Regions from separate parts of the Streptomyces sp. NPDC047880 genome, predicted to be linked through region 2. Evidence: riboswitches for the same ligand, from Rfam matches in the RefSeq annotation. Region 2 holds a riboswitch; each other region holds the start of a gene.

Region 1 (6,954 bases), on a different contig from region 2:
GCCCCTGCCCGCCGGCCCCCCGGCCTCCCGGGCCCTGCCCGCGGGCCCCGGCCTCCTGGCCCCTGCACCCCGGCCTCCCGGGCCCTCCACCCCCGGGTCCCGGCCCCCGGGTCCCGGCCCCCGAGTCCCGGCCTCCCGGGCCCTGCCCGCGGGCCCCGGCCCCCGAGTCCCTGCACCCCGGCCTCCCGGGCCCTCCACCTCCGGGTCCCGGCTCGCGGGTCCCGGCCTCGCGGGTCCCGGCCCACCCCGGGCCCCACCCCCCGGGCGGCCCCGGCCCCCGCCCTCGCCCCCGCCCCTCCCAGGCCCCTGTGGGCAACTTCAGGCGCCGTCCGCGGCGTGGGATAGCTTCGAAGCGTGAACGCCAACAGCCCCGAAGACACCCCGGGCCCCGAGCGGACCGCTCCCGACGCGGTCGCCCCGGCCGGCCGCGTCGTCCTGCTCACCACCAGCCACCGCGTCGCCCCTGGCCTGCTCTCCTGGCCGGCCTGGCAGGCCCTGCACGAGGCCGACCGGGTGCTCTGCGCGGACGGCACGCACCCGCAGCTGCCGTATCTGCGCGAGGCCGGGATCGACGTCGCCGAGGTGTCCCCGAGCGCGCAGGAGCTGGTCGACGCCTGCGCCGGCGGGCACACGGTGGTCGTGGTGGCGACGGGCGAGGGGGAACCGGCCCTGACCGACGGCCTGGCCCGGCTGGCCGGCACCGGCCGCATCGCCATGCCCGAGCTGGAGCTGCTGCCGGCCTCCTACGACCTTCCCGGCGCCCGCCTCCTCGACCTCGTCCAGGTCATGGACCGCATCCGCGCCGAGTGCCCCTGGTCCTCGCGGCAGACCCACGAGGGCCTGGCCAAGTACGGCATCGAGGAGGCGTACGAGCTCGTCGAGGCGATCGAGGAGGGCGACCGTGACGAACTGCGCGAAGAACTCGGCGACGTCCTCCTCCAGGTCGTCTTCCACGCCCGCATCGCCGAGGAGGGCCGCCCGGAGGACGGCGAGGAACCCTTCTCCATCGACGACGTGGCCGGCGGCATTGTCGCCAAGCTGATCCACCGCCACCCGCATGTCTTCGGCGACGCGACGGCCACCACCCCCGAGGAGGTCAAGGAGCACTGGCTGCGCACCAAGGCGGTCGAGAAGCAGCGCACCTCGATCACCGAGGGCATCCCCCTCGGCCAGCCCGGCCTCGCCCTCGCCGCCAAGCTGGCCTCCCGCGTCCGCACGGCGAACCTGGACATACCCCTCCCGCCCGTCGAGGGCATCGGCTACGACCTCCTGGCCCTGGCCGTCCGCGCCGAGTCGGAGGGCGTCGACCCGGAGGCGGCCCTGAGAGCGGCGGCCCGCGCCTACCGCGACGCGATCCGGCAGGCCGAAGGCTAGGGCCCGGCGTTCGGAGCAGGCCGGCGTCGCCGGGCCCGGGGCCTGTCGGACCGGGGCGGGGCGTGCCGGGGGGCCCGCTCGGCCGAGCACCGACGCCGGGCGGGGGGACCGCAGGAAGCCGGATACGGTCGACGCGTGACCGACCAGCACAGGCCCAGCCCGCCCCCGCCCGCTCCCGACCTCTTCACCTGGGAGTTCGCGAGCGACCCCTACCCCGCCTACGCCTGGCTCCGCGAGCACAGCCCCGTCCACCGGACGCGGCTCCCGAGCGGTGTGGAGGCATGGCTGGTCACGCGGTACGCCGACGCCAAGCAGACGCTCGCCGACCCCCGGCTCTCCAAGAACCCGGCGCATCACGACGAACCGGCGCACGCCAAGGGCAAGACGGGGATCCCCGGGGAGCGCAAGGCGGAGCTGATGACGCACCTGCTCAACATCGACCCGCCGGACCACACCCGGCTGCGGCGGCTCGTGTCCAAGGCGTTCACGCCCCGCCGGGTCGCCGAGTTCGCGCCGCGGGTGCAGGAGCTCACCGACACCCTCATCGACGGATTCGCGGCGAAGGGCTCCGCCGACCTGATCCACGAGTTCGCCTTCCCGCTCCCCATCTACGCCATCTGCGACCTGCTCGGCGTCCCGCGTGAGGACCAGGACGACTTCCGCGACTGGGCGGGCATGATGATCCGTCACCAGGGCGGACCCAGGGGCGGCGTGGCGCGGTCCGTGAAGAAGATGCGCGGCTATCTCGCCGACCTCATCCACCGCAAGCGCGAGGCGCTGCCGGCCGAGCCAGCCCTGGGTGAGGACCTCATCTCGGGTCTGATCCGCGCCTCCGACCACGGCGAGCACCTCACCGAGAACGAGGCGGCGGCCATGGCCTTCATCCTGCTGTTCGCCGGATTCGAGACGACCGTCAACCTGATCGGCAACGGCACCTACGCCCTGCTCACCCACCCCGGGCAGCGTGCCCGGCTCCAGGCGTCCCTGGCCGCGGGGGAGAGCGCCCTCCTGGAGACCGGCGTCGAGGAACTCCTCCGCTACGACGGCCCCGTCGAACTCGCCACCTGGCGCTTCGCCACGCAGTCCCTCACCCTCGGCGGGCAGCGCATCGAGGAGGGCGACCCCGTCCTCGTCGTGCTGGCCGCCGCGGACCGGGACCCGGAGCGGTTCGCCGATCCGGACGTCCTGGACCTCTCCCGCCGTGACAACCAGCACCTCGGATACGGCCACGGCATCCACTACTGCCTCGGCGCCCCGCTGGCCCGCCTGGAGGGCCAGACCGCGCTCGCCACGCTCCTCACCCGGCTCCCGGACCTCCGGCTCGCCGTGGATCCGGCCGAGCTGAGGTGGCGTGGCGGCCTCATCATGCGGGGGCTGCGCACGCTGCCGGTGGAGTTCGCACCGGCCGGACGTGACGAAACATCAGGTCTGTGATCTTCACGTGATCTGCGCGGCATGAACTTGTGACAAGTGATCGTCTGCCGATACGTTCACCCATCAACGCGGCCGGTATCGCGCCGCGTCGGTCACTGCTGTCACGTGAAAGGTCTCCGTATGCTCTCCGGGAACGGTCGGCACCGTCGCCCCCGCCAGGCTCCGGCTCTCCTCGTCGCGGCCGGAGTGACCGGCTCCGCCATCGCGATCCCCCTCCTCGGGGCCTCCGGCGCCAGCGCGGCCGACGGCACGACCTGGGACCGGGTCGCGGACTGCGAGTCCGGCGGCGCCTGGAGCCAGAACAGCGGCAACGGCTACTACGGCGGCCTGCAGTTGTCCCAGGAGGACTGGGAGGGCCACGGCGGCCTCGACTACGCCGCGAGCGCCGACCTGGCCAGCCGCTCCCAGCAGATAGCCGTGGCCGAGAGAATCCTCGCCGACCAGGGGGTCGGCGCATGGCGCACCTGTGGCCTGCTCTCCGGCCTCGAACAGGACAAGGAATCAGATTCATCCGAATCGTCGGAATCGTCCGACTCGTCCGGTGAAGTGGACTCGCCCGGTTTGCTCGACTCGCTCGGTTCGTCCCTGTCGGAGAGCGCTTCCCCGTCGCCCTCGTCGTCGCCTGACGGGTCGTCGGCCTCGAAGGATGAGAACGCCGATCCGGACAAGTCGCCCGAATCCACCGAATCGCCGAAGGGTCGGCAGTCCGGCAGCTCCTCGTCGGCCGGCTCCAAGGGTGACAAGTCCAACTCGCAGTCCGCGGGCGACTCCTCGGAGCTGACCGACACCGGCTCCGGCCGCCATCGCGGCCCCAGCGCCGACGAGACCCGGGAGTCCGAGGACGGTCGTACGGGCGGGTCCACGGGCCGGCACGCCTCGCGCGGTGACGACAGCTCCCGCGACGCCTCCGAGGGTGCCTACATCGTGGGTGTCGGCGACAGCCTCTGGTCCATCGCCGACTCCCTTGACGTCAGCGGCGGATGGCACGAGCTCTACGAGAGCAACGAGAAGTCCGTCGGCGCCGACCCGGACCTCATCCTCCCCGGTGAGAAGCTCACGGTGGAGGGCGAAGCGGACGAGAAGTAGCTGTTCGGGCAGTGCGGAAACCGGGGCGGAAGTCGCCCCGAAACCGTGCGAGTTAGCGCCCCGATTCGCGGCTGATGTCCCGTTTGGGGCCCTGAGAGATAGATCTCAGAAGCCCTGATCGTCTTTGAAATTCCGCCGATCGCGTGTCTACGGTCATGACCGCTCGCCACCGCGAGCCCCGGCTGCCGCAACGCCGAATCCTGCCAGCGGCCGCACGGGAACAGTCGTCGCGTCAAGCGCCGTAGGCAGGAGCGGGGGACCCAAGGTAGGTGCCCGACCGGCAGGTTGTGCCGGAAGGGCTTGGGGTGAAGCCGTGTCCCGGGAGGGACGCGGCCGGGCAACTCAACCGGCCCGAACCCGACAGCTCACCTCGCAGGCGTCGGTGAGGGGATCCATCCATGCTGTTTTCCAGCAAGGGCAAGCACCGTCGTCCGTCCAAGGCCACCCGTGCCATCGCCGTCGCCGGTGTCGCCGGCGCCGCCGTCGCCGCCCCGCTGATGGCGGCCGGCAACGCCTCCGCCGCCACCGCCTCCGAGTGGGACGCGGTCGCCCAGTGCGAGTCCGGCGGCGACTGGTCCATCAACACCGGCAACGGCTACTACGGCGGTCTGCAGTTCTCCGCCTCCACCTGGGCCGCTTACGGCGGCACCCAGTACGCTTCCACCGCCGACAAGGCCAGCAAGGACCAGCAGATCCAGGTCGCCGAGAAGGTCCTGGCGAGCCAGGGCAAGGGCGCCTGGCCGGTCTGTGGCAAGGGCCTGTCGAGCGCCGGCTACACCGGCGGCGGCTCCTCGAGCGACTCCGGCAGCACCTCGCAGCAGAGCACCGACTCCCGCGAGACCCAGCAGCAGCCGGCCTCCCGCTCCGACGAGCGCCCGGCGGCCAAGAAGACCGTCACCACCCCGACCGGCAAGAAGGTCAAGAAGGGCGACGGCGAGTACAAGGTCGTCAAGGGCGACACCCTCAGCTCGATCGCCGCGGACAAGAAGGTCAAGGGCGGCTGGGAGAAGCTGTTCGAGCTGAACAAGGACATCCTCGAGGACGCCAACCTCATCTACCCGGGCCAGCAGCTGCACCTGAAGTAAGCAGCGGCCCACCCGGACCCTCCCGGGTCCACGGGCTCCCCGCCCCGGTGCGTCACCCCCCGTACGCACCGGGGCGGGGTTTTTTCGGCAACGGGCTTTGTTCCGTTCGGAAACAATTTACTCTCGGTTCTGTCCATGAGGTGGGCGACCCGGTGGCCGATCGCCCCGGGCCGGTTAGGCTCATGTCGCGAGCCACCGGGCCCGCACCTCGCCGGGTCCGCGCGACCCGCGTACCGCGTCACATCAAGAAGGAGATGCTCGTGCCGTCCATCGACGTCGTCGTAGCCCGGGAAATCCTGGACTCCCGAGGCAACCCCACGGTCGAGGTCGAGGTCGGCCTCGACGACGGCAGCACCGGTCGTGCCGCCGTCCCGTCCGGCGCCTCCACGGGCGCCTTCGAGGCCATCGAGCTCCGCGACGGCGACTCGAACCGCTACCTCGGCAAGGGCGTGGAGAAGGCCGTCCTCGCCGTCATCGAGCAGATCGGCCCGGAGCTGGTCGGCTATGACGCCACCGAGCAGCGCCTGATCGACCAGGCGATGTTCGACCTGGACGCCACCGACAACAAGGGCTCCCTCGGCGCCAACGCCATCCTCGGCGTCTCGCTCGCCGTCGCCCACGCCGCCTCCGAGGCCAGCGACCTGCCGCTGTTCCGCTACCTGGGCGGCCCCAACGCGCACCTGCTGCCGGTGCCGATGATGAACATCCTGAACGGCGGCTCGCACGCCGACTCCAACGTGGACATCCAGGAGTTCATGATCGCCCCGATCGGCGCGGAGTCCTTCTCCGAGGCCCTGCGCTGGGGTGCCGAGGTCTACCACACGCTGAAGAAGGTCCTGAAGAGCAAGGGCCTGGCCACCGGCCTCGGCGACGAGGGCGGCTTCGCCCCGAACCTCGGCTCCAACCGCGAGGCCCTCGACCTCATCCTCGAGGCCATCAAGGAGGCCGGCTACACCCCCGGCGAGCAGATCGCCCTCGCCCTCGACGTCGCCGCCTCCGAGTTCTACAAGGACGGCTCCTACACCTTCGAGGGCAAGACCCGCTCCGCCGCCGAGATGACCGAGTACTACGCGGAGCTCGTCGACGCGTACCCGCTCGTCTCCATCGAGGACCCGCTGTTCGAGGACGACTGGGAGGGCTGGAAGACCATCACCGCCAAGCTCGGTGACAAGGTCCAGCTCGTCGGCGACGACCTGTTCGTCACCAACCCCGAGCGCCTCGCCCGCGGCATCGAGGAGGGCGCGGCCAACGCGCTGCTCGTGAAGGTGAACCAGATCGGTTCGCTCACCGAGACGCTGGACGCCGTCGAGCTGGCCCAGCGCAACGGCTTCAAGTGCATGATGTCCCACCGATCCGGCGAGACCGAGGACGTCACCATCGCCGACCTGGCCGTCGCGACCAACTGCGGCCAGATCAAGACCGGCGCCCCGGCCCGCTCCGAGCGCGTCGCCAAGTACAACCAGCTGCTGCGCATCGAGGAGATCCTCGACGACGCCGCGGTCTACGCCGGCCGCAGCGCCTTCCCGCGGTTCAAGGGCTGACCCGGCACTGACCCCTACGGGGTCAAGCCGTAGCCAGTCGTACGTACGTCCCCGTACCCGGTCCCGTACCGTGTCCGGGGACGTACGCGCGTAGGACGGTGGAGCGGGAGGCGGACAGATGGCCGTGAAGGACCGGGACCGGTTCTCCACCGCGACCAGGATCCGGTTGCTCGGCGAGCAGACCGCGGCCCGGGTCTACCGTTCCCAGACCAGGCGCCAGGCCCGCCGCTCGCGGCTGACCGGCCGGGCCGCGCTGCTCGCCCTGGTGATGTGCTCGCTGATCGTGGCCCTGGCCTACCCGATGCGGGAGTACGTCTCGCAGCGCGCCGAGATCGACGACCTGCAGCGCGAGCAGCGGCAGGCCCGTGAGCGCGTCGAACGGCTGCGCGACCTGAAGGCGCGCTGGCAGGACGACGCGTACGCCGAGCAGCAGA
Region 2 (6,954 bases):
AGGAGTCGGCCAAGGCGGCGGCCGTACTCCTGGTCTTCCTCTTCCGGCGTCGCGACTTCACCGGCATCGTCGACGGCGTCGTCATAGCCGGCGTGACCGCCACCGGCTTCGCCTTCACCGAGAACATCCTCTACCTGGGCACCGCGTTCGGCACCGACCAGCTGACCGGCGGCAGCGGCATCGCCTCCGTCACGGCGGCGACCTTCTTCGTGCGCATCATCATGTCGCCGTTCGCGCATCCGCTGTTCACGGTCCTCACGGGCATCGGCTTCGGCATCTCCGCGCTCTCGGCGGCCCGCCGGCCCGTGCGCCGGATCGTCTTCCCGCTGTCCGGGCTGCTGCTGGCGATGGGCATGCACGCGATGTGGAACGGCTCGTCGGCGTTCGGCGAGTACGGCTTCTTCGCCGTGTACGCGGCGTTCATGGTGCCCATCTTCGGGCTGCTGACGTGGCTGGTGATCTGGACGCGGCAGCGGGAGCTGAAGACCATCCGGGCGGAGCTGCCCGCCTACGCCGTGGCCGGCTGGCTGACCCCGGCCGAGCCGTACGCGCTCGGCTCGATGCGGGCCCGGCGGATCGCCCGCCAGTACGCCCGCCGCCACCTCGGCAGGGCGGCGGCCCGGGAGGTGGCCCGGTACGAGGCGTACGCGACGTCCCTGGCGTTCCTGCGGCACCGGGCCCGGCGGGGCGGCGTCCGGGCGGACTTCGCCGTACGGGAGCGGGAGCTGCTCGGCGAACTGTGGCGACGCCGGGAGGTGTCCCGGCCCGCGCTGGACCACGCGGCGCGGATCACCGCCCCTCCGGTCCCGGTGGTGGCCCCGCCCTGGCCGGTCCACGGGGTGTACGGACACGGGTACGGCTACGGCTACGCCCACCAGCCGACCCGCCCGACGCCGTACCCCGCTTACAACCCCTACCGCTCCTAGTACTCGGACCGAGGCCTGGCGGCCGGTGCCGCACCCCGTTCACAGCCCCTGAAGCTCCTCCTGTGGCCTGCTCAGGCCGAGGCCTCCGTGAGCCGCTCGGCCTCGGCCTCGGAGAGCGTCAGCTCCCCGACGCCGACCAGTGCGGGCAGCTGCTCCACCGTCCGTGCGGAAGCGATCGGCGCCGCCACGGTCGGCCGGGCGGCGAGCCAGGCGAGGGCCACGGTGGCGACGGGCACGTCGTGCGCCGCGGCGATCTCGTCGAGGGCGGCGAGCACCCGCCGCCCCCGCTCGGTCTCCAGATGCCTGGCGGCACCGCCCGCCCGCGCGCTCTCCACCGGCGTACCGGGCCGGTACTTGCCCGTGAGGAAACCGGACGCGAGCGCGTAGTACGGAACGGCCGCGAGGCCGGCCCGCTCGGCGAGGTCCTGGAGCTCACCCTCGTAGGTGTCGCGGGAGACCAGGTTGTAGTGCGGCTGGAGGGCGACGTAGCGGGCGAGCCCCTCGCGGTCGGAGAACTCCAGGGACGTCCGCAGCCGCTCGGCGGAGATGTTGGAGGCGGCGATGTGCCGCACCTTCCCCGCCTTCACAAGGGCGTCGAGCGCGCCGATGATCTCCTCGACGGGCACGTCGGGCTGGTCGAAGTGGGTGTAGTAGAGGTCGATGTAGTCGGTGCGCAGGCGCCGCAGGGAGGCGTCGGCGGCGGCCGTGATGTTGGCGGCGGACAGTCCCTGGAACTCGGGGTGCCGGCTGACCTTCGTGGCGACGACGACGTCGGAGCGGTTGCCGCGCGCCTCGAGCCACTTGCCGAGGATGGTCTCGGACTCCCCGCCCCGGTTGCCGTCGGCCCACGCCGAGTAGACGTCGGCGGTGTCCACGAAATTGCCGCCGACGGCGGTGTACGCGTCGAGGACGTCGAAGGACCGGGCCTCGTCCGCGGTCCAGCCGAAGACGTTGCCGCCGAGGGCGAGGGGGAAGACCTCGAGGTCGGAGGAGCCGAGCTTGAGAAGAGAAGTCATGCCCCGTGTCAACGACCGTACGGGAGGACCTCATTCCGCTACGGACGCGAAATTCCCGTGACCACCGCGACCGAAGACCGGCGGCCCTGACGTCGGGGGGTCGTCGTCAGGGCCGCCGGTCTTCGGTCGCGGTGCTTCAACGGATGTGTACCGCTTACGGGTTCAGTCCCTTGCCGCGCAGCCACGCCATCGGGTCGATGCCGCCGGCGGATCCGCCGGAGTGGACTTCGAGGTGCAGGTGCGCCCCGGTGACGTTGCCGGTGGCGCCCACGCGGCCGATCACGTCGCCGGTGCTGACCTTCTGGCCGACGCTGACGCCGATGGAGGACTGGTGCGCGTACCAGATCTCGGTGCCGTCATCGAGGGTGAGGACGGTCTTGTAGCCGTAGGAGCCGTTCCAGCCCGCCTCGGTGATGGTGCCGCTGTGCACGGCCTTGATCGGCGTGCCCGTGGGGGCGGCGAAGTCGAGGCCGGTGTGGTAGCCGGAGGACCAGTAGGCGCCCGCCTGGCCGAACGTCGAGGTGAGGGTGTACGAGGAGGTCGGCAGGGTGAACTGCTTGGCGAGGGCGGCGAGCCGCTCGGCCTCGGCCTTCTTCCTGGCCTCTTCCTCCGCTTTCTTCTTGGCCTCGGCGGCCTTGGCCTTGGCTTCCTCCTCCGCCTTGGCGACGGCTTCCGCCGCGGCCTTCTCGGCGGCGGCCGCGGCGTCCTGGGCGGCCTTGGTCTCGATCTGGTCCTGCTGGTGCTCGACCTGGGCCATGATCCGGGCGCGCAGCGCCTCGCCGGCACCGGAGGCGCCCTTGGCCTGCTCGGTGTCCGCCGTGACGGTGCCGAGGCTGCTGAGCGGGGTGGCGGAACCTTCGGGGGTGTCGTCGTCCGAGATGAGGGAACCCACCGAGGGCAGGTCCGGAACGGAGATGGACACCGGGGGCTTGCCGGTCTGGGCACTGGCCATGCCGCCGGCACCCACAGCGGCTATGACGCCGACGCCCAGGACGGTGGAGCTGCGGGCGAGACCTCCGCCGCGCTGCTTGGTGACGCGATGCCGGCCGCGGACGGGACGGATGGACTCCTCGGTGGGGTTCCACTCCTGGAACGGGCCCTCGTCGGTGCGCTGACCGCCGTAGCCGAAGGTGTCGGTGTCGCGCTTCGGCGCGTACGGGGCCGTGGGGGCAGGCCGGTTGGACGCCACGTGGGCGTACTCCTTTCCTTCCTTCTCGCCTACCGGGTTAGCTGACGGGTTCGGAGCAGGAAGGTCTCCTACGCGCGTATACCTGCCGTGCTTCCACGGTGGTTACGCCCGATTCACCCCAAGTGGTGGTTCCCCGGTTCCCTTTCGGGATTCGGCGCGTGCGCACGGAGCCGCCTTCTGTGACGGCTGGGACGACCGCGCTGCGTTATCGAACGTTAATGGAGGCGCGAGGGGTATTCCAGCGATTCCACTTGATCATTAACCTTTTTCGCGCGGACTTACCTGCCATGACCGACTTAAATCGGGCGAGTTGACCACCATACAAGTGGCCGACGAGGTTTGACGGTGTGTCAGTTGTTATGCGGAACGGGACGGTTCGCTCACCGACCGTAGCGAGTCACCGGGAAAGCACCGAGGGCCGGAATCCTTTGGATTCCGGCCCTCGGCCTTCAGTAGCGGGGACAGGATTTGAACCTGCGACCTCTGGGTTATGAGCCCAGCGAGCTACCGAGCTGCTCCACCCCGCGTCGTTGTGTCACCAGTGTACGCCATCCGCGGGACTGCTCGCGCACACCCTCCCTCCGGCCCGCGCTCAGCGCACCAGGTGGCGGTTCGGGGCCTTGGCCCGCTCCTCGTGTTCCGGGAGCAACAGCACCTCCACTCCCCGCGCCGCCAGGAGGCCGCTGCCGTCGGCGTCCGTCACGAAGGTGTCCGGCTCGCGCCAGGCCGTGACGACCCGCCGTACGCCCGCGTCGAGGATCAGCCGGGCGCAGGGAGCGGGCCGGGAGGCGCGGCGGGCGCACGGCTCGAGGCTGCTGTACACCGTCGCGCCGGGCAGCCGCGGGTCGGCCGGGTCGAGCTTGGCGAGGGCCGCCTCCTCGGCGTGCACCACGGGGTCGCCGCCCTCGCGGGAGTGGCCGCGGGCCAGTTCCGTGCCGTCGGCGGCGACCACGACCGCGCCCACGCTGAACGCCGTGCCCGACGGCGGGCAGCTCTCGGCCAGTTCGCAGGCGAGGGCCAGCCAGTGGTGATCGGCTGCGGCGGGCAGGGAACCGGTGCCCGGGGCGGTCGGTTCGTAGCGCATCAGGACGACGTCCTCGATCTGCCGCGACTCCAGCAGCCGGAGCCGGCCCCCCTGGTAGCCGCCGGGGCCGAAGAGGCGGGGCGCCCGGGGGTCGCCCACGAAGAGCGGGGCGAGGACCAGCTGGAGTTCGTCGGCGAGGCCCTGGGTGAGGAGCTGCGTGTGGATCAGACCGCCGCCCTCGACCATGAGCCGCCGTACACCCCGGACGTCGTGCAGGTGCGTGAGCAGCCGCCGCCAGTCGAGGCCGGCGCCGAGCGGGACGACGTCGGCGGCGAGGCCGAGCGCACGGGCGCGCTCGGCGCCCCGGTCGGTCGTGTAGAGGAGCTTCTCGCCGCCGGTGTGCCAGAAGCGGGCGTCCGGGTCGAGGTCGCCCGAACCGCTGACGGTGACCTTGAGCGGGTACGCGGGCTTGCCCGCGGCCGTGCGGGCGGCCCGGCGCTGCTCCGAGTTCACCAGCAGGCGCGGGTTGTCGGCGCGGATGGTGCCGGCGCCGATCAGGATCGCGTCGACGTCGGCCCGGACCTCGTCGACCCGGTCGAAGTCGGCCGGGCTGGACAGCAGCAGGCGGTCGGGCCCGGTGTCGTCCAGGTAGCCGTCGAGTGAGACGGCGGCGGACAGCAGGACGTACGGGTGAGGCATCGGTGCTCCGCGGCTGGTCGGGACTGCGGGACGGGACAGGGCTTGGTTCAAGTTTGAAACAAACCTACACTGGCGGCATGACGACTCGCTGGCTCACCCCCGAGGAGCAGCGCGCCTGGCGCGCCTACATCGCCGCCTCGCTGCTCCTGGAGGACGCGATCGACCGGCAGCTCCAGCAGGACGCCGGCATGCCACACCTGTACTACTCCATCCTGTCCGTCCTGTCGGAGTCCCCGGAGCGGCGGCTGCGCATGACCGATCTCGCCGAGCGGCTGAAGATCACGCGAAGCCGGCTGACGTACGCGGTCACACGGCTGGAGAAGGACGGCATGCTGCGGCGCGAGGCCTGCCGGTACGACAAGCGCGGCAGTATCGCGGCGCTGACCGACGAGGGGTTCGCCGTGCTGGAGCGCGCGGCGCCGGGGCACGTAGAGACCGTGCGCAGCTCCCTGTTCGACCGGCTCAGCGAGGAGCAGGTGGGCCAGCTGGAGGAGATCTCCGCGGCGATCGCGCAGGGGCTCCAGGAGGACGGGACCCGGCCGGCGGCGGACGACGTGCCGTGGCGACGGAGGTCGTCGCCCTGCTCGTGACGCGCATCACATAGAGCCGGATTCTCTTTGCTTCAAATTTAAAGCACGAGTAGGGTTCCGATCGTGGATCTGCTTCAAATCTGAAGCACTACGGCTGTGCAGCCGAACAGGAACGGAACCCGGAGGCCCCGCATGCCCGACACTCCCGCCGTCATCGCCACCCCGCGCTCCCGCGTCCGGGTCCCGCTGCGCTTCCACGACGGCTACGAGGCCGACGCCGAGCTCGTCACCTTCCACGGGCTGGCCGACGGCCAGGAGCACGTCGCCGTGGTCCTCGGCGAACCCGGCCCGGTCCCGCTGGTGCGGCTGCACTCCGAGTGCCTGACCGGGGACGTGTTCGGCAGCGCCCGCTGCGACTGCGGCCCGCAGCTGCGCGAGGCGGTCGAGCGCATCGCCGAGCGCGGCGGCGTCCTTCTCTACCTCCGCCAGGAGGGCCGCGGCATCGGCCTCTACAACAAGCTCGACGCGTACGCCCTCCAGGACGAGGGGCTCGACACCTACGAGGCGAACGCGGCGCTCGGGCTGCCGGAGGACGCCCGCGACTACACGGCGGCGGCCCAGATGCTCCGGGCCCTGGGCATCGGCGAACTGGACCTGCTCTCCAACAACCCCGACAAGGCCGACCAGTTGCGATCGCTGGGCGTCGACGTCCGCGACCGGGTCCCCACCGGCGTCTTCACCACCGCCCACAACGTCCGCTACCTGCGCGCGAAAGTCCTCCAGACCCAGCACACGCTGCCGCTCGCTGCGCTGGCGGAGCTCAACGCGGGCTGACCGGCCGCCGGTCCGGCCGGGCACTGAACCGGGCTGCTTGCCCTTCGGTTCATCGGGTACAGCCTTTGCAAGAGGGCGACCTCATCAGTACCCGCGCCTTTATGGAAGTGACCGTTTCGTGACCGATCTCGGCGGCCCCGGCAACCACCGGGCGAGGGGACCGGGCGAGGGCCCGGAGGCCGTCGCAGCGCAGATCACCGATGCTGTGGAGAGCCTGGTGGCGCTGTGGTCGGTCGCCGCCCAGGAGGCGTCCCTGCGGCTGTCACCGCACCAGTTGCGGGCGTTGCGCACCGTGCAGGCCGCGCCCGGGCTGAACCTGACGGCCCTGGCGGACCGTCTGGACATCGGCCTCCCCACGGCCAGCCGCCTCTGCGACCGTCTGGCCGCGGCCGGCCTGCTGGAACGGGCGCCGCATCCCGACACCCGCCGCGAAGTGCAACTGTGGCTCACCACACACGGACAGCACGTCCTGGGTGACGTCGCCGACCGCCGAACCCAGGCCCTGACCGCGGCACTGGCGGCCATGGAACCGGCCGAACGGGCAGCGCTGAGCAGGGGTTTGCGGGGCTTCCTGGCGGCCCGGACCATGTCGCCACCGCACACCCGCAGCCCAGAGGACCGCTGAGAAACCGGCCGGGCGGGGCAGGCGGACCCGGAATCGACGGCGCCGGTCGGTCGCCGGGGGCGTCAGGCGGCTGAGCCATCGCGGCGGCTGCCGCAGTCGGCGGGCATCGAG
Region 3 (6,954 bases), on a different contig from region 2:
GATCACGCCGGAGGAGGTCCAGGAGGTCGCCAAGGCCCGCCTGCGGCCCGACAACCGTGCGGTCCTCGTCTACGAGCCGACCGCCCCCGAAGCCCCCGCCGACCAGGACGAGAACGAGGAGGCGGCCCGGTGACCGAGCTCGCCACGATGGACTTCCACCCCCGGCCGCAGGCGGGCGACGCCAAGCCGTGGGCTTTCCCCGCCCCAGAGCGCGGTGCGCTCGACAACGGCCTGACGGTGCTGCGCTGCCACCGTCCCGGCCAGCAGGTCGTCGCCGTGGAGGTGCTGCTCGACGCCCCCCTGGACGCCGAGCCCGCCGGCCTCGACGGTGTGGCCACGATCATGGCCCGGGCGTTCTCCGAGGGCACCGACAAGCACTCCGCCGAGGACTTCGCGGCCGAGCTGGAGCGTGCCGGCGCCACCCTCGACGCGCACGCCGACCATCCCGGCGTCCGGCTCAGCCTGGAGGTGCCGGCCTCCCGGCTCGCCAAGGGGCTGGGGCTGATCGCCGACGCACTGCGGGCGCCCGCCTTCGCCGACAGCGAGGTCGAGCGGCTGGTGAACAACCGCCTCGACGAGATCCCGCACGAGCTGGCCAACCCCTCCCGGCGTGCCGCGAAGGAGCTCTCCAAGGAGCTGTTCCCGGCGGACTCCCGCATGTCGCGGCCGCGGCAGGGCACCGAGGAGACCGTCGCCGCGATCGACTCCGCGGCCGTACGGGCTTTCTACGAGAAGCACGTCCGTCCCGCCACCGCCACCGCGGTGGTCGTCGGCGACCTCACCGGCATCGACCTCGACGCCCTGCTCGCGGACACGCTGGGCGCCTGGACGGGCTCCCCGGCCGAGCCGCGGCCCGTGCTGCCGGTGACCGCCGACGACACCGGCCGGGTCGTCATCGTGGACCGCCCAGGCGCCGTCCAGACGCAGCTGCTGATCGGCCGGATCGGTCCGGACCGGCACGACCGCGTGTGGCCCGCGCAGGTGCTCGGCACGTACTGCCTGGGCGGCACCCTCACGTCGCGCCTGGACCGCGTCCTGCGCGAGGAGAAGGGCTACACCTATGGCGTCCGGGCGTTCGGCCAGGTCCTCAGGTCCGCCCCGGACGGCACCGGTGCCGCGATGCTCGCCATCAGCGGTTCCGTCGACACGCCCAACACCGGCCCCGCCCTGGAGGACCTCTGGACGGTGCTGCGCACCCTGGCAGCGGAGGGCCTGACCGACGCCGAGCGGGACGTCGCCGTGCAGAACCTGGTCGGCGTGGCGCCGCTGAAGTACGAGACGGCGGCGGCCGTCGCGAGCACGCTGGCCGACCAGGTCGAGCAGCACCTGCCGGACGACTACCAGGCCACGCTGTACCGGCAGCTCGCCGCTACCGGCACCGTGGAGGCCACCGCGGCGGCCGTCAGCGCCTTCCCGGTGGACCGTCTGGTGACCGTCCTCGTCGGTGACGCGGCGCAGATCAAGGCGCCCGTGGAGGCCCTCGGCATCGGCGAAGTCACCGTCGTCACCGCTGAGTAGCCGCACGCGCGTGCAGGGGCCCTGGTTGTCTTCCACGGCACCAGGGCCCCTTTATGCCCGAATTGGTATGGGAGTTGCCTGTCTGCCCTGTGGGATGCGCTACAAAAGCCGGGATCCGTTTGGGAATTGAAAGCGGCGCCGCTTAGCGTCATCCGGGCTGTTCGTCAGGCAGTGCGCCGCGCCCGCGGCACCGGACAGTCATCGCCGAGTCCCCGTACGGCGCGAGCCAGGGGAGCCGGGGACCCACCGCAGTCCCTGGGGTGAATCGGACGCCCGCGCGTACCGCGAGGGAGTCCGTAGGAGACCTTCCTGCTCCGAACCCGTCAGCTAACCCGGTAGGCGAGAGGGAAGGAAAGGATCAGCCACCACATGGCGTTCACTCGCGCCACCGGGAAGCACCGTCGTCCCAGCAGGATCCAGCGCGGCACCGCCCGCGCGGCGGGCGTCGCGGCCCTCGCCACCACCGGCGTGATCGGCACCGTGGCGGCCCCCGCGGCCTTCGCCGCCGAGCCCAGCGCGGAGCAGACGGGTCTCACCCCGGTCGTCACCATGGGCGACACCGTGGCCCAGCAGATCGACGCCCAGGCCGTCGCGCAGCAGCAGGCCGCCGACGAGGCCGCCGCCAAGCAGAAGGCCGAGGAGGCCGCCCGCAAGCGGGCCGCCGAGGTGGCCGAGAAGGCCAAGGAGGCGGCCGAGAAGGCCCGTGCGGCCAAGGAGCGCGCCGCCCGCGAGGCCGAGCGCAAGCGTCTCAACGCCTTCGTGTCCCCGATCTCCGGCTCGTACGTCTCCACCGCCTACAAGGCCAGCAGCGGTCTGTGGTCCTCCGGCAGCCACACCGGCGTGGACTTCCACGCCGCCAGCGGCACCTCCGTCCACGCGGTCGGCATGGGCGAGGTCGTCGAGGCCGGCTGGGGCGGCTCCTACGGCAACAACATCGTGATCAAGATGAACGACGGCACCTACACCCAGTACGGCCACCTGTCGTCCATCAGCGTCTCGGTCGGCCAGAAGGTCACCCCCGGCCAGCAGATCGGCCTGTCCGGTGCGACCGGCAACGTCACCGGCCCGCACCTGCACTTCGAGGCCCGAACGAGCCCCGAGTACGGCTCCGACATCGACCCGGTCGCCTACCTCCGTTCGCACGGCGTCAGCCTCTGACCGGAACCTCATCGCCGTTCCCGAAAGCCCCGGCTCCCCGAGCCGGGGCTTTCGGCGTTTGCGGCCTCCGGACGGCTCCCGGGGCGGTCCTCAGGGATGGCTCCTCGGACGTCCGCTGTCCAAAAAATATCCATGGATTCCCGCTTGCCGTCGGAAATTCCCGCTCATTGCAATAGAGTCACGGAACACGCGCCGCTCGCCGGCGTTTCACGGGGATTAAGCGGAGGTCGGTCATGCGTATTCCCGCGCACTCGGTGTGCACTGCCATCCGGGACGACATCGTCGCGGGGGTCCACGCGCGCGGCAGCCGGCTCACCGAGGAACTCCTCGCACGCCGCTACGGCGTCTCGCGTGTGCCCGTCCGGGAGGCGCTGCGCACACTGGAGGCCGAGGGCTTCGTGGTGACCCGCAGGCACGCGGGTGCATGCGTGGCCGAACCCACCGAGCAGGAGGCTGCCGACCTGCTGGAGATGCGGATGCTCCTGGAGCCGCTCGGCGCGGCCCGGGCCGCCCAGCGCCGTACCGAGGCGCATCTGAAGGTCCTGCGCGGCCTGGTCCGGCTGGGTCAGGACCGGGCCCGCCGCGGCACCGGCGACGACCTGCGCTCCCTGGGCGTGTGGTTCCACGAGACGCTCGCCCAGGCCTCCGGCAGCCCCGCCCTGACGTCGATGCTGACCCAGCTCCGCCACAAGATCGCGTGGATGTACACCGTGGAGGCGCCGCTCAGCCCGGTGGAGTCCTGGACGGAGCACGGCGCGATCGTGGATGCGGTGGCGCGCGGGGACGGCGAGCGCGCGCGGGCGGTCACGGCGCTGCACGCCGAGCGCGCGGCCGGGGCGCACCGCCTGCGTATCGGCTCCGCCGGGGAGCGCGCCGACCGTGTGAGGAACTCGCAACATGCCGTCAACACGGCGAGCCTGCGGCATTAACACGGAAGCCGTATACAAAGAGAGGGTAATTCTCGGGGTTCCTCGGGTGCGCTCGGTTATTCCCGGGCTTCTCGAGGGTTTATTTCGGCTGCCCGGACACGGAATTACTTCTGCCTGTCGACCGGTAATGGCGAAGGGCTCGCCCGGTGAATTCGGACGAGCCCTTCAGTGTGCGCCGGACAGGGCGCCGGGGAAATCACACGGTCTCGGGCAGTTCCTCGAGACCCTCGGAGACCAGCTTCGCCAGCCGGTCGAGGGCGGCGTCCGCGCCCTCGGCGTCGGAGGCGAGGACGATCTCCTCGCCTCCCTGGGCGCCGAGGCCCAGGACGGCCAGCATCGAGGCCGCGTTGACGGGGTTGCCGTCAGCCTTGGCGATCGTCACCGGGACGCCTGCGGCCGTGGCGGCTCGGACGAAGATGGAAGCGGGGCGGGCGTGGAGGCCCTCGGCCCAGCCGACGTTGACGCGGCGCTCAGCCATGTGTTGCTGCCCTTCGGTGTTCAGGGTTGTCTAGACCAGTTTCCCATAACGTGAAGCCACCCGGAGCGGTTCTCTCGGTCCACTCCGCAGGTGCCGTCGGATCGCGGCCTCGACCCGACTGACGCCCTCCACAGACTGCCTCGCGCCGTTGTCAGGCGCTAGCCGTACTCTGGGGCCCATGCAGACCTCGCCGGACCGGCACGAGTATCCCGCCCACTGGGAAGCCGACGTGGTGCTGCGCGACGGAGGCACCGCGCGCATCCGGCCCATCACCGTTGATGACGCCGATCGCCTGGTCAGCTTCTATGAGCAGGTCTCCGACGAGTCGAAGTACTACCGCTTCTTCGCGCCGTACCCGCGCCTGTCCGCCAAGGACGTCCACCGCTTCACGCACCACGACTTTGTGGACCGGGTGGGACTCGCGGCCACGGTCGGCGGCGAGTTCATCGCCACCGTACGCTACGACCGGATCGGCGCGGACGGAACGCCCGCGTCCGCACCCGCCGACGAGGCCGAGGTCGCCTTCCTCGTGCAGGACGCCCACCAGGGCCGCGGAGTCGCCTCCGCCCTGCTCGAACACATCGGAGCCGTAGCCCGCGAGCGCGGCATCCGCCGTTTCGCCGCCGAGGTGCTGCCCGCCAACACCAAGATGATCAAGGTGTTCACGGACGCCGGCTACACCCAGAAGCGCAGCTTCGAGGACGGCGTCGTCCGTCTGGAGTTCGACCTCGAACCCACCGACCGCTCCCTCGCCGTGCAGTACGCGCGCGAACACCGCGCCGAGGCGCGCTCCGTGCAGCGGCTGCTGGCCCCCGGCTCGGTCGCCGTCATCGGTGCCGGCCGCACACCCGGCGGCGTGGGCCGCAGCGTCCTCGGGAACATCCGGGACGCCGGTTACACCGGCCGCCTGTACGCGGTGAACAAGGCCCTCCCCGAGGGGCACAAGGAGCTCGACGGCGTGCCCGCCCACCGTTCGGTGCGGGACATCGACGGCCCGGTCGACCTCGCGGTCGTCGCCGTACCCGCCGAGCACGTCCCCGAGGTCGTCACCGAGTGCGGCGAACACGGCGTGCAGGGGCTGGTCGTGGTCTCCGCCGGGTACGCCGAGAGCGGCCCCGAGGGGCGCGAACGCCAGCGCGCCCTGGTGCGGCACGCGCGCACGTACGGCATGCGGATCATCGGCCCGAACGCCTTCGGCATCATCAACACCTCCCCGCAGGTACGCCTCAACGCCTCCCTCGCCCCCGAGGTGCCGCGCCCCGGCCGGATCGGTCTTTTCGCCCAGTCAGGCGCCATCGGCATCGCCCTGCTGTCCAGGCTGCACCGGCGCGGCGGCGGCGTCACGGGCGTCACCGGCGTCTCCACCTTCGTCTCCTCCGGCAACCGCGCCGACGTCTCCGGCAACGATGTCCTGCAGTACTGGTACGAGGACCCCGACACCGACGTCGTCCTCATGTACCTGGAGTCCATCGGCAACCCCCGCAAGTTCACCCGTCTCGCCCGCCGGACGGCCGCCGCCAAGCCCCTGGTCGTCGTCCAGGGCGCGCGGCACGGCGCCGCTCCCCAGGGGCACGCCGTCCGGGCGACCCGGCTCCCGCACGCGACCGTGTCGGCGCTGCTGCGGCAGGCCGGCGTCATCCGCGTCGACACCATCACCGAGCTGGTCGACGCGGGCCTGCTCCTCGCCCGCCAGCCCCTGCCCGCCGGGCCCAGGGTGGCGATCCTCGGCAACTCCGAGTCACTCGGCCTGCTGACGTACGACGCGTGCCTGGCCGAGGGCCTCAGGCCGCACCCCCCGCAGGACCTGACCACGGCGGCCTCCGCGGCCGACTTCCACGCGGCCCTGTCCCACGCGCTGGCCGACGACCGGTGCGACGCCGTCGTCGTCACCGCCATACCGGCGGTGGGGGAGGGCTCGGTCGGCGACGCGGCCCTCGCGCAGGCCCTGCGCTCGGCATCGGCTGCGGCTCCGGCCAAACCGGTCCTGGTGGTCCACGTGGAGCTCGGCGGCCTCGCCGAGGCCCTGTCGGCGGCGGCCAGCACCGCACCTCAGGCCGTGGCGGAGGCCGCTGACGTCCCACGCCCGGCACCCACGGGACGACGCACCCCGGCCCCGGATGTCCCGGTCGACGCCGAGGCCACCGAGGACACCCACCTGATCCCCGCCTACCCCGCCGCCGAGCGCGCCGTCCGGGCACTCGGCCAGGCGGTCGCGTACGCGCAGTGGCGGCGCGACGCCGCCGACCCCGGCAAGGTGCCCGAGTACGACGACATCAACGAGAAGGGTGCCGCGGCCCTGATCGAAGGCCTGCTCGCGCGCGGGCAGGGACTCACCCTCGGCACGGACGAGACCTGCGACCTCCTCGGCCACTACGGTGTCCAGGTCCACCGCGCCCTGCCCGCCCCGACCCCCGACGCCGCCGCGGAAGCCGCCCGCACCCTCGGCTATCCCGTCGCCCTCAAGGCCACCGCCCCGCACCTGAGGCACCGGGCCGACCTGGGCGGCGTCCGCCTCGATCTCGCGGACGAGGACCAACTGCGCCGCTCGTACGCCGAGTTGACCGAGCTGTTCGGTGCGCCGGAGGAGCTGCGGCCGGTGGTGCAGCGGATGGCACCGCGTGGCGTGGACGTCGTCGTACGGGCCGTCATCGACCCCGCGGCCGGAGCGGTGCTCTCCTTCGGGCTGGCCGGGGCCGCCTCGCAACTGCTCGGTGACACGGCGCACCGGCTGATCCCGGTCACCGACCGGGAGGCGACCTCCCTGGTGCGCTCGATCCGCACCGCCCCGCTGCTGTTCGGCTGGCGCGGTTCCGCACCGGCCGACACGCGGGCCCTCGAGGAGCTGCTGCTGCGGGTGTCCCGGCTGGTCGA
Region 4 (6,954 bases), on a different contig from region 2:
AGGGCCCTGACCAGGCCCTCGGCGAAGCCGATCCGGGTGCCGGAGATGGTCGTCAGGTCCCCGAGCGGGAAGAGCAACGCGCCCACCGTCAGCGCGGACACGGCGACCACGAGCGTGGCGGCCAGGCAGAAGACGACGACCGTCGCGTACTTGGTGAGCAGCAGGCGGCTGCGGCCGGCCGGGGCGACCAGGATGTAGCGGAGCGTGCCGGAGCCGGCCTCGCCGGCGATCGCGTCGCCCGCGACGACCCCGACCGCCATGGGCAGGAAGAACGGCAGCGTGGCGGCCAGGGCGGTGAAGACGAGGAACAGGCCGTTGTTGGTGATCTGCGAGATGAAGGCCGGTCCCCCGCCCCCGCCTCCGGGGCCCGCCGGGGAGCCGTCGCTGGTCTCGATCCTCACCGCGATGCCCACGAGGACGGGGACGGCCGCCAGCACCGCGAGCAGGGCCAAGGTGCGCCAGCGGCGGAACGTGGTGAGCAGTTCGTTGCGGAGCAGGGTGGCACGGAAGGCCGTACGGCGAGTGCGGGGCGTCGGTGGCCGGTCGCGCGGCTCCCCGCGCCCCTGAGCGGCGCTCGGCTCAGCCCGCGACATCGAAGCCCTCCCCTGTCAGTGCCACGAACGCGTCCTCCAGTGAGGCCCGTTGGACCGTGAAGCCGCGCACCCGGACCCCGGCCGTCACCAGCGCCGCGTTCACCTCGGCGAGGTCGCGGTCCGGTGGTTCGCCGATCACCCGGTCGTCGGTGACGACGACGTCACCCACGCCCTGCTCCTTCAGCACCCGGGCCGCCTCCGCCGTGTCCGGCGTGGTCACGGCCAGCCGGCCGCGCGCCCCGGCGGACAGCTCGGCGACCGGGCCCTGCGTGATCAACCGGCCTTGCGTCATCACGGCCGCGTGCGTGCAGACCTGCTCGATCTCGTCGAGGAGGTGGGAGGAGAGGAAGACGGTCGTGCCGTCCGAGGCCAGTTCCCGTACGAGGGTGCGGATCTCACGCATGCCCTGCGGGTCGAGGCCGTTGGTCGGCTCGTCGAGGACGAGCAGCCGGCGCGGCTGGAGCAGCGCGGCCGCGAGGCCCAGGCGCTGTTTCATGCCCAACGAGTAGGCCTTGGCCTTCTTGCCCGCGGCGGCCGTCAGGCCCACCCGGTCCAGTGCGGCGGCGACCCGGGCGCGCCGGGTGCGCGGATCGGCGGCCGGGTCGGCGCTGTCGTAGCGGACGAGGTTGTCGCGGCCGGAGAGGAAGCCGTAGAGGGCCGGGCCCTCGATGAGGGCGCCGACGTGCGGCAGCACGGCGCGGGTGGCCCGGGGCATGGGCTGCCCCAGGACCCGGGCCGTGCCGGAGGTGGGTTCGATGAGACCCATCAGCATGCGGATGGTGGTGGTCTTGCCGGAGCCGTTGGGCCCGAGGAAGCCGAAGACGCTGCCCGCCGGGACGGTCAGGTCGAGACCGTCGACGGCGAGCTGTCCGCCGCGGTAGCGCTTGGTGAGCGCGCGGGTGGCGATGACCGGTTCGTCGCCGGTCCCGGCCCGGGTCCCACCCTGCTCCGGTTCCGTGGCGGACACCTCGCCCATCGGCTCCCTCGTTCTCTTGAACTCCCGTACGCCTACGGGGCTCACTTTCCGGTGTCGGCCGCCTTCACGAGCGCGTCCTTGGTGACCAGGCCCGCGTAGACCTTGCCGTCGTCGGTGACGAGGGCGTTGACCAGGCGGGTCGAGAAGACCGTGCCCGAGCCGAACTCGCCGTGGACCTTGTCGCCGAGCGAGTCGAGGAAGCCGCCGAACTCGCCTCCGGCCTTGCCCGAGGGCACGCCCTCGCCGCCGGTGTCGAAGGTGGCGATGGCGTTCCACCCCTCGCCGATGGTCTTCATCCCGTCGGGGCCGCCGAGGCCCTTGCCGACGCCCTCCCCGGCCCCGGGGGCGTGGTCCTTCGCACCGCCCTTGCCGAAGTCCTCGCCGAAGCCCTTGTGTTCGCTCTTGGGGGTGTCCTTCTCCTCGGTGACCTTCGCGCCCTTGGGCGGGGTGAAGTCGAAGGTCGAGGCGGCCGGCCCGGCGAAGTCGACCTTCGTGAAGCCGACGTCGACGACGGCGGCGCCGCCACTGGCCGGGGTCAGCGTGAACTTCAGCGGCATGCCGGTCTTCGCGTCCACGGCCACGGTGATCGCGCCGACCGTCGAGCCGGACTGCTTCGGCTGGACGACCAGCTTGTAGGCGTCCCGGCCGGCGACCTGGGCGGTGCCGTCCACGGTCACGGACGTCGTGTCGTCGACCGCCTTCAGGGCCTCCTGGGCGAAGTCCTTCGGCGTGGCCGGCGGCTGCTGGTCCTTGCCGCGCTCCGGGCTCTCGGCGGAGATGCCGTGGTAGACCTCGTTGGACTTGCTGTCGTAGCCCCAGACGTCCTTGCCGTTGTGGATGACGCTGTACTCGGCGGCGTTCTCCAGCAGCGACAGCTTCTGCCGGTCCGGGCCGTCCACGGCGACGCGCAGGGTGTGCGTGCCGGAGGCCAGTTCGGTGAGCTTGGCCGACGGATCGGCGGAGGAGCCTTCCCCGCCCTGGCCCGCGGCGCCGGACAGCAGGCTGGACTCCAGGCCGCCGAGGTTCGGCAGGCCGAGGTCCGTGCTGATCTTCACCGTGCCGGACAGCTGCTGGACGTCCGACTTCGCGATCTTCTCGATGAGCTGCTGTGCGGTGATCTTCGGGAGGTCGGGGTCGCCGGAGTCGGCGAGGGCGGGCACCAGCCCGATCGTCGCGGCCGCCACCCCCACCACCGTGACCGGGACGACGTACCGCGCGGCCTTGCGCCGCCCGGAGCGCTGCTCGTCGACCTCCCCGGCGGTCGTGCTGTCGTCGGATGCGTACGGTGCCATGTGTGCCCTACCTCCGTGGTCGGCGGCGGCTGTCCGTGTCGTGCACGCACTCGTCCCTGAGCCGCCATTCTCACCCGAACAGGTGAGGAGTGGTGTTTTCCGTGCTCACCATCTGACCAAATCGGCCAGGGAGATACGTCAGACCCCGGGCTCAACTGCGCGTACTGCTGGGGTATGACACGGAGGGGCGACTTCTCCCCCGACCCGTAGGGGTCGTACGGGGGAGACGTGCTAGCCGGCCCGGTGCACCACCGCGTCGCACAGCTCCAGGAGGGCCGTCTTCGCGGTGCATTCCGGCAGCGGTGCCAGCGCCGAACGGGCGTCCTGGGCATAGCGGACGGTGTCCCGCCGGGCCTGCTCCAGGGCCGGGTGGGCACGCAGCAGGCGCAGGGCCTCGGTGTGCCGTGCGTCGTCGGTGAGGTCGGAGTCGAGCAGCTCGCACAGGGCGAGGTCCTCGGCGAGCCCGAGCCGGGCCGCGCGCTCCCGCAGCCGCAGCACCGGCAGGGTGGGGATGCCCTCGCGCAGGTCGGTGCCGGGGGTCTTGCCGGACTCGTGGGAGTCGGACGCGATGTCGAGGACGTCGTCCGCGAGCTGGAAGGCGACGCCGAGCCGCTCGCCGTACTGGGTCAGCACGTCCACGACGGTGTCCTCGGCGCCGGACATCATCGCGCCGAACCGGCACGACACGGCGATCAGCGAACCGGTCTTGCCGCCCAGCACGTCCAGGTAGTGCTCGACGGGGTCCCGGCCGTCCTGCGGTCCGGCCGTCTCCAGGATCTGGCCGGTCACCAGGCGCTCGAACGCCTCGGCCTGCACCCGCACGGCCTCCGGGCCGAGGTCGGCCAGGATGTGCGAGGCCCGGGCGAAGAGGAAGTCGCCGGTGAGGACCGCGACGGAGTTGCCCCAGCGGGTGTTGGCGCTCGGGACGCCGCGGCGCACGGCGGCCTCGTCCATGACGTCGTCGTGGTACAGCGTGGCGAGGTGGGTCAGCTCCACGACGACGGCCGACGGCACGATCCCGGGCGCGTGGCGGTCGCCGAACTGGGCGGAGAGCATCACGAGCAGCGGGCGGAACCGCTTGCCGCCGGCCCGCACCAGATGCTGGGCGGCCTCCGTGATGAAGGGCACCTCACTCTTGGTGGCCTCGAGCAAGCCTTCCTCGACAGCCGCCAACCCGGCCTGGACGTCGGCTTCCAGATCCTGGTCCCGCACGCTCAGCCCGAACGGCCCGACGTCGGTCACGAGGGGTCTCCTGTCTGCTGTGTCTGCCGGTGATTACGCGGATTGTCGATAGGTCGCCGCTCTCACTCCAGTCAGCGTATCCGGTCACGTTTCGATCACCGCCAGCGCCCATGGTTACAGGCCGGGTGGTATCCGATCACGACCGCTATGTTTTCGATCAACCTATAAGAACAGATATTTATCGACTTACCCAGTGGTAGTGAACTATGCACGATTTGCCGCGATGAGTCGGTGAATTCCTGTTGGCGGAAATTGCCCTTCCGGCTTGTGATCAGTGAGGTCAATCACTTCTCCCCCCATTCCACCCCTTCTCGGCGCCGGCCCGTACCGCCGTTCCCCGAAAGCCAGTTGAGCCTTGGCTCCCGCAAAGGATCAAGTGACGCAAACTCCCCCGACCAAGGTCAACCGCGCGATATGTGATTGAGGCGCTTGTTCCCGACATGTGCTCTCGCATACGTTCCGGCCCTGTCCGGCGGACGCCTAATCCTGCCGCCGCCCGGACTCCCCACAGGAACCGACTCACTCACGCGTGGCAGGAGCGGGGGACCCAGGTAAGTCGCCGGTCCGCACAGCGGCACGGCTCGGGGTGAAGCCGTGTACGGCACACAGCGCCGTACACGGCCGGGCACCTCCCGGCCCGAACCCGACAGCTCACCTCGCAGGCGCCGGAGAGGAACATCGCCATGGCCGGACGAGGCAAGCACCGTCGCCCCAGAACCAACCCGCTGACCCGAGGCATCGTCGCCGTCGGTACCGGTGGAGCCGCACTCACCCTCCCGCTCCTCGGGGCCACGCACGCGAGCGCCGCCGAGACCCAGAGCGCCCCCGCCGCGCAGTCCGTGAAGCAGGCGGCCCAGCCCGCCAAGTCCCACACGTACACCGTGGTCAAGGGCGACTCGCTCGCCCGCATCGCCGACAAGTTCGACGTCTCGGGCGGCTGGAAGCAGCTCTACAAGGACAACCGCGCCGCCGTCGGCGACAACCCGAAGCTGATCCACCCGGGTCTGAAGCTGAAGGTGAAGACCGCCAGGGCTGCGGACGCCCCGAAGAAGACGGCGACGAAGTCGTCCGCCCCCGCCAAGCCTGCCGCGAAGCCCGCCGGCGGTGTCGCCCAGGCCACCCAGGCGTCCGCGAAGACCTACGCGAACAACCTCGACGGGTGGATCCGCGAGTCGCTGGACATCATGGCGCAGCAGGGGATCCCGGGCTCCTACGACGGCATCCACCGCAACATCATGCGCGAGTCGTCCGGCAACCCCCAGGCGATCAACAACTGGGACTCCAACGCCGCCGCGGGCACCCCGTCCAAGGGCCTGCTCCAGGTGATCGACCCGACGTTCGCCGCCTACCACGTGCCCGGCACCTCCTTCGACCCGTACGACCCGGTCGCCAACATCACGGCGGCCTGCAACTACGCGGCCGACCGCTACGGCTCGATCGACAACGTCAACGGCCCGTACTGAGGCGCCCCGCCCAGCAGTCGCTCGAGGACGACGGCGATGCCGTCGTCCTCGTTCGACAGGGTGACCTCGTCGGCCACGGCCTTGAGTTCGGGATGGGCGTTGGCCATCGCGACGCCGTGGCCGGCCCAGTCGAACATCGGGATGTCGTTGGGCATGTCACCAAAGGCGATGGTGTCCGTCGGCCGCAGCCCCAGATGCTCGGCGGCCAGCGCCAGACCGGTCGCCTTGGTGATCCCGCACGGCTGGAGCTCGACCGTGCCGGGCCCCGACATCGTCACCGTGGCCAGTGAGCCGACCACCGAGCGCGCCGTCGCCGCCAACTCGTCGTCCGTCAGGTAGGGGTGCCGCAGCAGCACCTTGCTGATGGGCTCGCCCCACAGGTCCTCGCGCCGGTCGACCCGGACCGCGGGCAGCGTCGGGTGCGGCATCAGATAGCCCGGCTCGATCAGCGTGAGCCCGTCGACCCCGTCCTGGTCGACCGCCGCGTACACCTGCCCCACCTCGGCCTCGATCTTGCCGAGGGCGGTCTCCGCCAATTCCCGGTCCAAGGTGATGGACCACAGCAGCCGGTCCGCGCCGGCGTCGTACACCTGCGCGCCCTGCCCGCACACCGCGAGCCCCGTGCAGCCGAGGTCGTCCAGGAGCGGCCGCACTCTCGGCGCCGGCCGGCCCGTCACCACGAGGTGCTGGGCACCGGCGTCCGCCACCCGCGCGAGCACGGCTAGGGACCGGTCGGACAGGGTGTCGTCGCCGCGCAGCAGCGTCCCGTCCAGATCGGTGGCGATGAGTGAATATGCGATGGGTGCGGCCATGATCAGAGAATACGGACAGCGCGCCCCTTCGTTTCATCGCACGGAGGACGCCGATTGCCCGGTTGAAGGCCTCTGCACCGATTGGCAACAACATGCTCCGCTACCTACCCGTGGGGCCGCACAGAGCGGTACCTTCCATGTGTCCAGGGGGGACTTGATCGGGGGGTCGGGTTGAGCAGTGGGCGCATTCGCGTGGCCGGGCCCGGGGAGCTCGGCGAAGGAGAGAGGGAGCGCTGGCGGGCGCTGCGCGCCGCCTCGGAGGCACCGCGCAACCCTTTCATGGAGCCGGAGTTCACCGAAGCCGTCGGCCTGGTCAGGCCGGGAGCCCGGATCGCGGTGGTGTACGAGGGGCCGGAGCCGGCCGGTTTCCTGCCCTATGAGCGGGGCCCGTTGGGGCAGGGCCGGGCGATCGGGCTGGGCGTCTCGGACGCGCAGGGCGCGATCCTGCGGCCGGGCCTGGGCGTCGGGACGGGCGAACTGCTGAAGGCCTGCTCCCTGTCGAGCTTCGCCTTCGACAATCTGGAGGCCGAGCAGCGGCTGTTCGTCCGGTACGCGGCCGAGGAGTACGCCACCTAC

The links. Region 2 has a riboswitch for cyclic di-AMP ahead of AB0937_RS30690 (M23 family metallopeptidase). Riboswitches for the same ligand answer to the same signal wherever they lie in the genome.
Region 1: linked by a shared signal. The riboswitch ahead of AB0937_RS17535 (transglycosylase family protein) and the one ahead of AB0937_RS30690 (M23 family metallopeptidase) in region 2 are both predicted to bind cyclic di-AMP.
Region 3: linked by a shared signal. The riboswitch ahead of AB0937_RS24435 (M23 family metallopeptidase) and the one ahead of AB0937_RS30690 (M23 family metallopeptidase) in region 2 are both predicted to bind cyclic di-AMP.
Region 4: linked by a shared signal. The riboswitch ahead of AB0937_RS08760 (transglycosylase SLT domain-containing protein) and the one ahead of AB0937_RS30690 (M23 family metallopeptidase) in region 2 are both predicted to bind cyclic di-AMP.

What each region holds. Positions count from the first base shown of each region.
Region 1 is NZ_JBEZOK010000010.1:93,454-100,407, reverse strand. Features, by position in the region: gene AB0937_RS17550 (nucleoside triphosphate pyrophosphohydrolase) at 355-1,374, shown strand; gene AB0937_RS17545 (cytochrome P450) at 1,510-2,808, shown strand; gene AB0937_RS17540 (transglycosylase family protein) at 2,929-3,894, shown strand; cyclic di-AMP (ydaO/yuaA leader) riboswitch at 4,122-4,288, shown strand; gene AB0937_RS17535 (transglycosylase family protein) at 4,293-4,979, shown strand; gene eno (phosphopyruvate hydratase) at 5,240-6,520, shown strand; gene AB0937_RS17525 (septum formation initiator family protein) at 6,639-6,954, shown strand, end outside.
Region 2 is NZ_JBEZOK010000026.1:20,355-27,308, forward strand. Features, by position in the region: gene AB0937_RS30680 (PrsW family intramembrane metalloprotease) at 1-926, shown strand, start outside; gene AB0937_RS30685 (aldo/keto reductase) at 998-1,942, opposite strand; gene AB0937_RS30690 (M23 family metallopeptidase) at 2,097-3,131, opposite strand; cyclic di-AMP (ydaO/yuaA leader) riboswitch at 3,143-3,298, opposite strand; tRNA gene AB0937_RS30695 (tRNA-Met) at 3,585-3,658, opposite strand; gene AB0937_RS30700 (dihydrofolate reductase family protein) at 3,724-4,854, opposite strand; gene AB0937_RS30705 (MarR family transcriptional regulator) at 4,932-5,444, shown strand; gene ribA (GTP cyclohydrolase II) at 5,577-6,218, shown strand; gene AB0937_RS30715 (MarR family transcriptional regulator) at 6,337-6,843, shown strand.
Region 3 is NZ_JBEZOK010000017.1:70,195-77,148, reverse strand. Features, by position in the region: gene AB0937_RS24445 (pitrilysin family protein) at 1-133, shown strand, start outside; gene AB0937_RS24440 (pitrilysin family protein) at 130-1,518, shown strand; cyclic di-AMP (ydaO/yuaA leader) riboswitch at 1,711-1,875, shown strand; gene AB0937_RS24435 (M23 family metallopeptidase) at 1,888-2,676, shown strand; gene AB0937_RS24430 (GntR family transcriptional regulator) at 2,910-3,605, shown strand; gene AB0937_RS24425 (HPr family phosphocarrier protein) at 3,802-4,083, opposite strand; gene AB0937_RS24420 (GNAT family N-acetyltransferase) at 4,262-6,954, shown strand, end outside.
Region 4 is NZ_JBEZOK010000004.1:186,139-193,092, forward strand. Features, by position in the region: gene AB0937_RS08740 (ABC transporter permease) at 1-593, opposite strand, end outside; gene AB0937_RS08745 (ABC transporter ATP-binding protein) at 580-1,569, opposite strand; gene AB0937_RS08750 (DUF2092 domain-containing protein) at 1,611-2,861, opposite strand; gene AB0937_RS08755 (polyprenyl synthetase family protein) at 3,093-4,103, opposite strand; cyclic di-AMP (ydaO/yuaA leader) riboswitch at 4,606-4,781, shown strand; gene AB0937_RS08760 (transglycosylase SLT domain-containing protein) at 4,787-5,566, shown strand; gene AB0937_RS08765 (HAD family hydrolase) at 5,530-6,378, opposite strand; gene AB0937_RS08770 (GNAT family N-acetyltransferase) at 6,550-6,954, shown strand, end outside.